One region of the Vibrio rhizosphaerae genome, then DNA from elsewhere that is predicted to be linked to it. Evidence: predicted binding sites of a transcription regulator. Region 1 holds the regulator's gene; the other holds the start of a gene.
The links. The regulator PurR, encoded in region 1, represses purine synthesis genes. The targets are predictions, from matches to a motif close to TNANGNAAACGTTTNCNTNA.
Positions count from the first base shown of each region.

Region 2: the regulator PurR is predicted to act here: its motif matches at 1,646-1,665, upstream of OCV37_RS06755 (phosphoribosylaminoimidazolesuccinocarboxamide synthase).

Region 1 covers NZ_AP024903.1:2,049,666-2,055,091, reverse strand. The annotation lists gene glgC (glucose-1-phosphate adenylyltransferase) at 1-558, shown strand, start outside; gene glgA (glycogen synthase GlgA) at 560-2,017, shown strand; gene OCV37_RS08755 (TfoX/Sxy family DNA transformation protein) at 2,169-2,759, opposite strand; cyclic di-GMP riboswitch class I at 2,887-2,972, opposite strand; gene purR (HTH-type transcriptional repressor PurR) at 3,115-4,125, opposite strand; gene elyC (envelope biogenesis factor ElyC) at 4,425-5,255, opposite strand; gene cmoM (tRNA uridine 5-oxyacetic acid(34) methyltransferase CmoM) at 5,325-5,426, shown strand, end outside.
Region 2 covers NZ_AP024903.1:1,579,034-1,584,459, forward strand. The annotation lists gene OCV37_RS06750 (hypothetical protein) at 1-277, shown strand, start outside; gene OCV37_RS06755 (phosphoribosylaminoimidazolesuccinocarboxamide synthase) at 406-1,515, opposite strand; gene OCV37_RS06760 (hypothetical protein) at 1,819-2,229, opposite strand; gene OCV37_RS06765 (tetratricopeptide repeat protein) at 2,549-3,622, opposite strand; gene OCV37_RS06770 (OmpA family protein) at 3,693-4,343, opposite strand; gene OCV37_RS06775 (DUF2786 domain-containing protein) at 4,440-5,123, opposite strand; gene OCV37_RS06780 (DUF3334 family protein) at 5,367-5,426, opposite strand, start outside.

The DNA.
Region 1 (5,426 bases):
GATTTCGGAAAAGATATTATTCCCAAACTTTTCCCTGAAGGGCATGTCTATGTTTACGACTTCTCGACCAATAAAATCAAAGGCGAGAAAAAAGCAACCTACTGGCGGGATGTCGGGACAATTGATTCTTATTGGGCTGCCAATATGGATTTACTGAATAATGACCCCTTGTTTTCACTGTACAATCGAAGTTGGCCGCTGCATACCTATTATCCGCCGCTACCGCCGGCAACGTTTGTGGATGCCGATGATCGTCGTGTCAAGATTACCGATAGTCTGGTCTCCGGGGGGAGTTATATTCAAGGTGCGACGATTTTTAAATCCATTCTGGGTTATCGGAGTAACATTGCTGCTGGGTCTCATATCAGTGAATCTGTTATTTTAGGTGATGGCAAGATTGGTGCTGGTTGTACAATAAAACGGACGATTATTGATAAGCATGTTGAAATTGCCCCCGGTACGGTGATTGGTGAAGACTTAGAATTGGATAGGAAACGATTCTATGTCTCTGAGGGGGGCATTGTGGTGATAGCAAAAGGAATGAAAGTTGGATTCTAACATGGAACAAATCGATGTATGGTTTACCGTTTCAGAAGTTGAAGGGATTGTAAAAAGCGGTGGGTTAGCTGATGTCGCCAAAGCGCTTCCGACTGCTTTGAATGGGATGGGACATCGCGTAAGAATTGTGTTGCCGGGCTATCGTCTCGTACCGGATAAGGCTGATACCGCTGTGATTCTGGAGACAGAATTGTCTCACTGGCCTCATACCGCGTATCAAGTCCGAAAGTTTGAGCGAGATGGTGTTGAAATTTACTTGATCGACTGTGATCAATATTTTGATCGACCGGAGCTATATTCCGAACATAACCGGGCATATGCCGATAACGGTGAACGGTTTGGATTTTTTTCTGCTGCGACGCTGGATGTTTTGCCGAAATTAGGTATTCAGCCTGACATTATTCATACCAATGACTGGCATACCGGCTTCATTCCTTTTCTATTGAAAACGCGTTATGCCAATGACCCATATTTTCAGCGGATGAAGAGTGTTTTGACCATCCATAATGCGCTGTTTAAAGGGGTCTTTTCTTATGATGAATTAGACATTATCCCTGAATTACATTTAAGTGGCATGACATCTCTACAGTATGGACACGGTTATGTGAGTGTGCTCAGAATTGGCATTGCGTATGCAGATAAGATTAATGCGGTGAGTCCTCATTATGCTGCAGAGCTACTGACACCACTAGGTGCTCACGGATTAGTTGATGATTTTGTGCGCCGTGAGAGAGACTTGTTCGGGATTCTGAATGGTTGTGACTATTCAGAATGGAACCCGAGAATTGACCGTTACATTCCGCGCAACTATACCAATGAGCCCGATTCGTTAAAAGAAGGGAAAGCAACCTGCAAACGTCAGTTACAGGAAGAGTTATTATTACCCATCCGAGATATTCCCGTCTTTGGGATGGTCTGTCGTTTGACCTATCAAAAAGGGTTTCACTATCTGCTGCCGATTCTGGAACAGTTCTTACGCAATGACGTACAACTGGTTATTGTCGGGACAGGGGAGCCGGAAATTGCGAATCGGCTGCATCAAATTTCCGCGACGTCATCGCATAAATTTGCATTTGTTGATGCTTACAGTAACCGCTTTGCGCATTTAGTCGAAGCTGCGGCAGATTTCTTTTTGATGCCTTCTGAGTTTGAAGCGTGTGGGTTAAATCAGATTTATAGTATGGCTTATGGTACGCTGCCGATTGTTCGGGAAGTCGGTGGCCTCAAAGATACTGTTTTGGACTACGACCATTTTCCCGATAAAGCAACGGGGTTCAGTTTTATGGAACCGACACCGGAAGCATTACTTATCTGTATGCAGCGGGCACTGCTGTTTTATTTGCAGCAACCGGAGAAAAAGCTCGATATGCAGTTGCGTGCGATGCTGCAAGATTTTCGTTGGGAAGATTCTGCCGAGCAGTATGTCAGGATGTATGAGGCCGCATTAATGGGCTACTAACGCATATACTGATTATGATTCGTGGATAATCATAAGTAATTGAGAAAAAACAAAGCACCGCGAACGGTGCTTTGTTGGTTTTGACTCGACGATCAAATGGGGTTGTATACGGTGAAACATGTATACGATAGTGGAAAGTTTGATCGTTCAATTAAATTTGCTGAGCCAGCTCATCACGTCTTGCCTGAGAAATTACAGACCAGTGTTTTCCTTCAATTGCACCCTCTAATGCCCATAAGAGCTCTAGTGGCGGTTGTGTTGAAGGATGAGAGCTTAGAATCGCTTTATATGCGCTGAGAGATCCTTTTTGATGAAGTTCTTCAACAGAATTAATTCCAGCTTTGCGTAGCATCCGTTCGGTTGCCAAGCGAAGATTAGGCAGATCTTTCAATCGCTGCGGTTTTGCCTCTACATGCGTCGTTTTTTCATCTTTCGCATTTAAGTAGGCTTGCTTTGCAATGTTGAAAATTGTATCTACATCATTCCAGTAGTCTGCAGGAAGCGCAAAATACTTGGTCACAACCGGAAAACCACGTTTTGTATACACATAAGGTTCAAACCCTTTTGCTTTAAACGTCTCCAGTGAGTGATTGTCTGCCCGTATATGAAGTTTGTCTTGAACGACAAGTGCAAACATAATGTCGTTTACGAAAATACCAAACCCGCCGAACATTGAGCGTGATTTGACACGGCCTAGTTGTTCAAAAAGCCGCATTGAATCTTTAAGAATTGGTTTGTCCATGCTTTACGTCTCGGTGTATTTTTAAATGAATACGCCACCAAAATCAGGTCCGAGAATTTAGCAAAAGAATGCAGAAAGTATGTTAACAAAACGTCAAAGATTGACGAATGTGAAATGCATTTTTGCCATCGGTAACCCCGCTACCTATCATTTTCATGGTTTAGGCCGGAGGCTTTGCGTCCCATCTTTTCAGATGGTTTGCCCTGTGCGTGACACTTTTCCAGTACGGAATTATGGAGTAACCATCGAAATGCCTACTCCACAATGTGTGATTCTAGTCCAATTAATAAATGTTATCAATAGAAAGAAAGTGGTTGGAGGAATGACCTCCCTCCAACGAAATGTCAATTAGGTGTTAATTTTTGTTTAAATCCTTAACGGTGTTGCGTTCTACAATTTCAGGATGCATTTCAAACGTTCTGCGTTCATGTTCCTTACTTTTGATCCGTTCCAATAGGATTTCGAAAGCGTTTTTTCCGACCCGGCGTTTCGGCTGGTGAATGGTTGTCAGCGGTGGAGAAAAATATTCTGAGATCTCAATGTTATCATAACCAATGACCGATATATCATCCGGGACCTTTATACCTCTCTGCTGTAAGCGACTCATCAGCCCTAAAGCCATTGTGTCATTAAAGCAAAAAACAGCTGTCGGTTGTTCATCCATTGCAATGATTTTATCAGCGGCTAAAACGGCAGTATCACACTCAAAGTTGCCTTCCAGAATCCAGTCTTCATTGGGTGTCACTCCCACTTCAGCCATTGCTCTACGGAACCCTTGAATCCGCTCCAGGCAAGCCGCTTTTGACAACTGTCCACTCAAACAGGCAATTTTGCGATGACCTTTATCAAGCAGATACTTGGTTGCAAGGTAGCCGCCTTCTTCTGAATTATCGATAATTTTATCCGCTTGAGAGCTCTCCGGCCCCCAGTCCATAATGACTTTGGGAATATCATTATAAGCTTCCAGCATATCTAAAAGTTCGGCGGTCAGATCGGAACACATCACTAACATCCCATCGACTCGTTTCTCAGCCAGCATCCGAATATAATCACGTTGCTTCTCATACAGGCCACCGGTATTACACAAAATCAGCGTGTAGCCTTGTCGGTAACAATAGCTTTCAACACCATCAATGACTTCAGAGAAGAAGGGATTGGTTGATTGAGTCACTAACATCCCGATGGTTCGCGTTGAGTTACATTTCAAACTCCGGGCGACAGCACTGGGTGCATAGTTGAGTGTTTTCACGGCTTCCATGACTTTTTCCTGAGTCGTTTCTGCCACAAACCGAGTTTTGTTAATTACGTGTGAAACAGTTGTTGTTGAAACTCCCGCCAAGCGGGCAACGTCTTTTATCGTAGCCATAGGTATTGTCCTGTCGCTTATGCTGAAGATCCAGCAGTCCGGAGCAAATTACAATTGAAAGAATAGTGATGAAGATTTTATCTATACTTCGTCATTGGATAACCCGTCGCGAAAGCATCTTGAGGTTATTCGCCAATAAGGACAAAAACCGCTAAATTTAGCGGTTTTTGTCGGTCTAAAATATGCTTAACCGCGAATTTTAGACTGCCGGTTCAGGAATAGCAATCAAAATGAGGCACTCTTCTGCTCGTCCGCTGGTCTTTGCCATGAATTGAGACTGTATGATGAAATCATGCATGCTAAAGCTTCTGTTTCGCCGGTTCGGCAACGGTTGCTTCCTGATTCGCGACCCAGTTTTTCAAGTAGTGCCAGAATTTCCCCAATGTTTCATACCAATATCTTTCTGTCTGTTCGAGATAAATGGCTTTCGGCGCATATTTTATCCAAGGCTGCGCTATATTTTTATAAGACAGATAATTGGTTGGGGCAGGGATCGGGTTGAGGCCAGCAGACTGGAACTCATGTAATGCACGATCCATATGACTGGCAGAGGTGACGAGCACTAGTTTTCGCGGTCCGACAAAACTTGCGGCTAGCTGAGCTTCTTCCCAGGTATCTTTGGCACTTTCCAGTAACACGATATCGGATTTTGCTACACCGAGTGACAGAGCAACTCTTGCCAGCATTCTGGCATGACTAAACCGGGTACCGCCGGCATATCCGGAAAGAATCAAACGAGATCCCGGATACATCCGCATAATCCGGATACCTTCCGTCAGTCGCATGAGAGCGGAACGACTGAGTTGAGAGGTCGGCGGGAGTTGATCATCGACAACATGACCGCTGCCAAGAACCATGATGTAGTCAATGCTACCCTCTACAGGTAAAAAGGCTGAATATTTGCGTTCCAGCGGGGCAAGAAGGCGGTCAGAAACAGGCTGGAATGACGCTAAAAACAGTAATGTGTAAGAGAACAGAACAATCAGGCAACCGGTTTTCCTTTTTGTTGAAAACATAATCATCATCAGTCCGATAAAACCGATGATGAGCAAGGCGGGAAGGGGCATCATTAATGCAGATATGATTTTTTTAAGCTCAAACATATAAGAAATAGTCCGAAAAAACAGCAATTGAGATTAAAAACGAATAATCCTCTTTATTCCTGCCATTCCTATGACAGAATAGCAGCACGATTCGTTATGATAACTCAAGCTACTGTGACTGAAGATCGCAATTTCGACGATATTGCCCACAAATTTGCAAAAAATATATACGGCTCTGACAAAGGTATGATTCGTCAG
Region 2 (5,426 bases), 470 kb from region 1:
AGAGCCTAATGAACAGGACGAAGCGACACAAATGACCCGTCAGGCATTAGCCACCGATGAACGTTTGTGGAAAAAGGCACTGCAATGTCTGTCTCTGGGACGTAGTGATCAAGAAAATCTGATGATTTTGTCGAAACTGGCCAGGGCGGAAGGGATTGAAGCGTTACATGTCATGATGCCTTATGCCTTGGATGCACAGCAACTGCATGAAATTGAAACACTGGGGTGTCATGCGACGCAGATGACCGAAGCTGATGAAGTGTTAATCGAGTGGTAAATTGCAGCGAGATTGTCGGTTAACAACCGAGGCCGCTCATCGTCAGAATTGCGATGAGCGGCTGATGATCTTCTTCAGTCGGTTGAGGTTATCATTGATTTGATGACCGAAGATGTGATTCGTGAGCGTTATGAATGCTGAATGAGACCATATTCCCGATCAAGGATCTCAATAATTTCTTGTTTGGGATTGTGACTCAGGTGAATCGGCTGACCGGTAATTTTCTCGGCAATCCCGATATAAGTATCGGAAATGTCCTGTATTGCTTGCAAGGGTAAGGCATTGTCTCTGGCAAGCGCTTCTCGCTCAGGCATCCGCGTTTTGTTCAGCAAAATATCCGGATCGGGAAAGTAGTTCAGCAAAAATTGACGGAAGCCTTCTTTTGAATTTTCCACGATATGACCGACTGCATATTGTTGAGCATCCCAGATTCTGGAAGAATCCGGTGTCCCGACTTCATCCATATAAATCAGTTTATCCTGCCCCTGAGCGTCGGTGACATAACCAAATTCAAATTTAGTATCGACGAAGATCTGGTCAATCTCGGCGAGCGCCTGACTAATCACATCAAAGCCTTCTTTCAGTAACTTCTCATATAAATCGATATCTGCCGGGCGGCGGAAGTTAAATGCTGCATAATTCGCTTCAATATCTTGGCGGCTGATGTTGACGTCATCGGCTTCCGGTACGCCGGGAATTCCTTTAAGAATCCCTTTGGTTGATGGCGTAAACAGCAGTTCAGGCAGTGGTTTATCTTTGCCTAAGCCTTCGGGAAGTTGGATACCACAGAAAGTTCGCTCACCTTTTTCGTAAGCTCGCCACATTGAACCTGTGATATAGCTCCGGCAGATAGCTTCAATTTTAATTGGAGTGGCTTTCTGAACAATCCAGACAAACGGGTGGGGGATATCAAGAATATGACTGTCAGCCAAACCATGCTGGCGAAATCGTTCAAACCAGTGATTGGAAATCGCGTTGAGGGCCGCGCCTTTTCCCGGAACACCGGCAACACCACCTTCTGCATGCCAGATACAGTCAAAAGCAGAGATACGGTCACTGATCACCATAATTGCCAGCGGGGCATCTGCTGCGACGTTGTAACCTTTTTGTTCAATCAGGCGACGGCTGTCTTCTTCGGTTAACCAGTAAACGGAGCGAACTTTTCCACTGTGAACGGGTTTGCTGGTACGAATGGGGAGGTCGTCATTGACGGCGAGAATTTGATCGGCGAGGCTCATTCAGACATTCCTATCTAAAAGTAATCGGTTCAACTGACAGATACCCGTTGACCAGACACAGAGTGACAAACATCACGGGATATCCGATTTCTGAGCGCATCATACCAGAACTATTTTTCACTGCCAGAGAAAAAGCAAACGTTTGCTTTAGTGAGGTATTTTCAGCCGGTCACGAATTCAAAAAAATCCCCTCGCAGCGAGGGGAGGAAATGGGAAATTGCAGTGTGTTTTGTGGGAAATATGGTGGTGACGGTCAGAATGAACCATCGCTTTGTGATAATCATCATTCTAATGGTGATTATTCTAATGGTAGTAGTGGCTCGGCGTCGCCACGAAAAAAACTTCACAGTGGTATTGTTTACCCAATTGTTTGAGTTGTGTCTGCGCTTGTTCAGTGAGACGTTGTGAAGCCACGATGGCACAGGCATTGCCTGATAGAATCGCTTTACGGATCACCTGATACTCATCCATCGTTCGTGAGGGTCTCAGTTGTACGACTTGATGTCCCGGAATCTTGTATGAATCCAGTGACCGCAGATCTGGCCGGTGGGATTCTGATGTCACCAGTATCCACTGTTGCTGTCGGGAAAGCTGTGCCAAGCGATCATAAAGCGCATTTTCCCTTGCATCGGGTTGAGCCGCATTCTGGGATGGATGGTGGCCGGCATAGTGGTACGCTCCGGATGAGTTCATCAAATCATTCAACAAACGCATAATACTGTTTCCTTATACATGCTGTTCTTATATACAGTATTTTATATTGGATGATGGATCAAGCAGGAATTGACGTAAATTTGTACTTTTCTGTTACCAAGATCTCATTACTGAATGTTTCTTATCGTGAATGCGAACGCGTGTGCCGGATAACGGCACACCATCGCTTGTCAGCTGGGGTGTGAGGTTCGTTAAACAAGAGGAAAAATACTGCGGATGACAGGCCGTTCTGTGGTGAATGGTGTGAGTGGCCGGAACAAACTGTGTGAATGATGTCGCAATGAACAAGCCGAAACGGACAAAGATAGGTAGCGTCTTATTACTTCGGAGAATTTTGCTGCTGTGCTAAGAGTGATTTTAACGCTTGATTTAACCGTTTCATCTCTTCATCACTCCCTTTCATATCGGGGTGATAAATCTTGCTCAGCTGTTTATAACGCAGTTTGATTTGTTTGATGTCCGGTATTTCCGTGGCTGAGAAACCAAATAAGGCACACGCCAGATCGAGGCTCTGCGGGCGGGCAGGGGGCTGTTTTGTCTGCGTTTGTTGTAAGCGCTTCAGCTCTTGAAATAGCATCGTCATCTGCTGTTTTTGTTTGCGAATGGTTTGTTCCTGCTGTTTGATTTTTTGCTGCTGTGTATGAGTTCCGGGCTGGACCTGTAACGGTTCTGGCGGCTGGGATTGTACGACGGGATGAGCCGCCTCCGCTGTTTTGAGTTGTTTTTTGAGCCGTATATTAACAAGGCTCAGTAAGGTCACCGCCAGTATCAATATTGTCGCGACAATGCCGGATATGATTTGAGGCAGTGTGAGCTGATCTGTATCGATTTGAGTAGGATGAGGGTTTCCGACGACCGGAGACGATGTCGGTTCTGCGGCTTGCGCATCTTCGAGTGCCTTTCTCTGCGATATCTCTTTCATTCTGCGATGATTGAACTGCTGTTCGAGTAACTGGCTATAGCGTTGCTCTGCCGTTGGGTTGGAGAGTGCTGCAATCCGGTACCAAATCAGTGCTTGTGTTTCACCCGGCAGGTTTGCCACTTGTTCATAGAGTTGCCCCAGTTTGAACTGTGCCGCTGTGTCACCTTGTGTTGCAAGCCGGGTCAGCCAATAGATGGCTTGGGTTTGATCCGGAGTCGCCCCGTTGCTGCCATTGAGATAATCATTTGCGACCTGTAATTGTGCCTGCGTATGACCATTTTCGGCAGCTTGTTCCATCCAGTAAAACGACTGTTTGAGGTCGGCTTGGACACCTTGTCCTTGCTGGTAATGCAGGGCAAGTTGGTACTGTGCGTTTTTGTCACGCAAGATAGCCTGTTGACGGAGGGTATTGATGTCGGCTGCATAAGCAGATGCGAGAACCGGCAGCAAACATATCAGTAAGAATCTCAATCGCACTCCTGAGCCCTAAATTTGATTTTCCGGATTCAGCGACATGTCTGAATCCGGGAAATATATTGGTTTATTTCAGTGGGAGGATTTGTATTTCAACCCGGCGGTTACACTGTCTGCCTTGCGGCGTATTATTGGTGCACAGGGGATGACGCTCACCGATACCCCGGGCTATCGCCCGACCGGGAGCTACGCCTTGTGAGACCAGATACTGGCGGACTGATTCGGCTCGTTTTTCCGATAATATTTGATTGGTACGGTCGCTACCGGTACTGTCGGTATGACCTTCGATGACTAAACTGGTGTCGGGATACGCCACTAAAATTTTGGCCACACCATTTAAGGTATTATGAATTGACGCATTGAGATGATAATCGTTGGTATTAAAACCGATACCATTTTCCATGCGTAAGCGCAGCTGATGCTCTCCGACGCGTTCAACCTGTACGCCGGAATCCACCAGAGAACGTCGTAACGCGGCTTCCTGTTTATCAAAGTAATAACCGACACCGCCACCGATAGCCGCCCCGCCGGCAGCGCCGACTAGAGCTCGCTGGCGCCGTTCTCTGGCGTTATCACCTGAAGCGAGACCAACGGCAATCCCTGAAATGGCACCAATGAGTGCACCTTTTGTCGTTGAATTGGTTTCGTTTTCACCCGTTGTTGCATTTTGTCTCTGAGTTGCTTCGCACCCGGCCAGAAGCGAGAGCAGAGATAGCATGATGATGGTTCGTTTCACTGAGATACTCCCTGATTGTTTATTCTCATATCATGAATCAAAATTATCTATCACATTGTAGACAATAAATCGGATGAATTATTTCAATAATTTTGGTGCCTGTGCACCATCAATCGGTCTGTTGACAGAAATTTTACGTCCTTTTTTCAATCCGGTTTCGTAATCTTCGGTCAAATTTTTCATCGCTTCTTTGAGTTGCTTCTTAAACGTTTCCCGGTCAATGTTCTGAAATTCTCGATCAATATAACTATTGATCTTGTCTGCTGAGTCTTGATCCGGGGTGATATCGGGCAGTTTTTCCAGCGCACCTTCGATCCAGCCGGAGACAAACGAGTTCACCCGGCGGGATACTTCTTGTGTGGATGTCCCGCTGCCAGCAAAGCTATTACGAAACTGACCGGTTTGCTCGTTCATTTCACGATAGATCACATCAAAAGCAAAGGCCGCAAAAATAGCGCGATCTGCTTCACCGATAAACTCGGCTCTTTTCAGACCTTTATGGTTGAGTAATACGGCTTCTACACCAAACTTGGTGTTGATACCGCGGATAATACGGAGCAGGTGGCTGCTGATTTGAGTCGGTAGCAGATGAGAAGATTGGGTTTTCCCCATCTTGATGAATTCAATATCATCTTTATGCAGACCATATTTTAACATCAGACTATGTGCCATCTTGATGGCACTGGCCGCTTCATTCACATTGGCTGAATTACCAAGCTCCAAGCATTTGGCTATTTTTTTAAGGGCTTTTTCTTTATTCATTGACCTGAAATATAGGGAGTTGAGATGTACAGCAAAGTCAGCCATTCTAACGTTTCTGACCGAAAATGAAAAGATAGACGTCAGTGTTAAGCGGTTCTGACCGGGAGAGTAGCGGTCAGTTCACTGAGTCCTGAAAGGGTGAAATCACGCGGGTTTGATTCGTCGGATCTGCTGTAAAAGAAAACCGGCTACGTGGACACGTTAGCCGGTTTTTTGATGATATTTGCTCAGCGCAGGAGATGTTTACAGACCAAGTTGGTCGAGTAAGTCGGCTGCGTTGGCGCCAGAGCCTTGTCGATCATC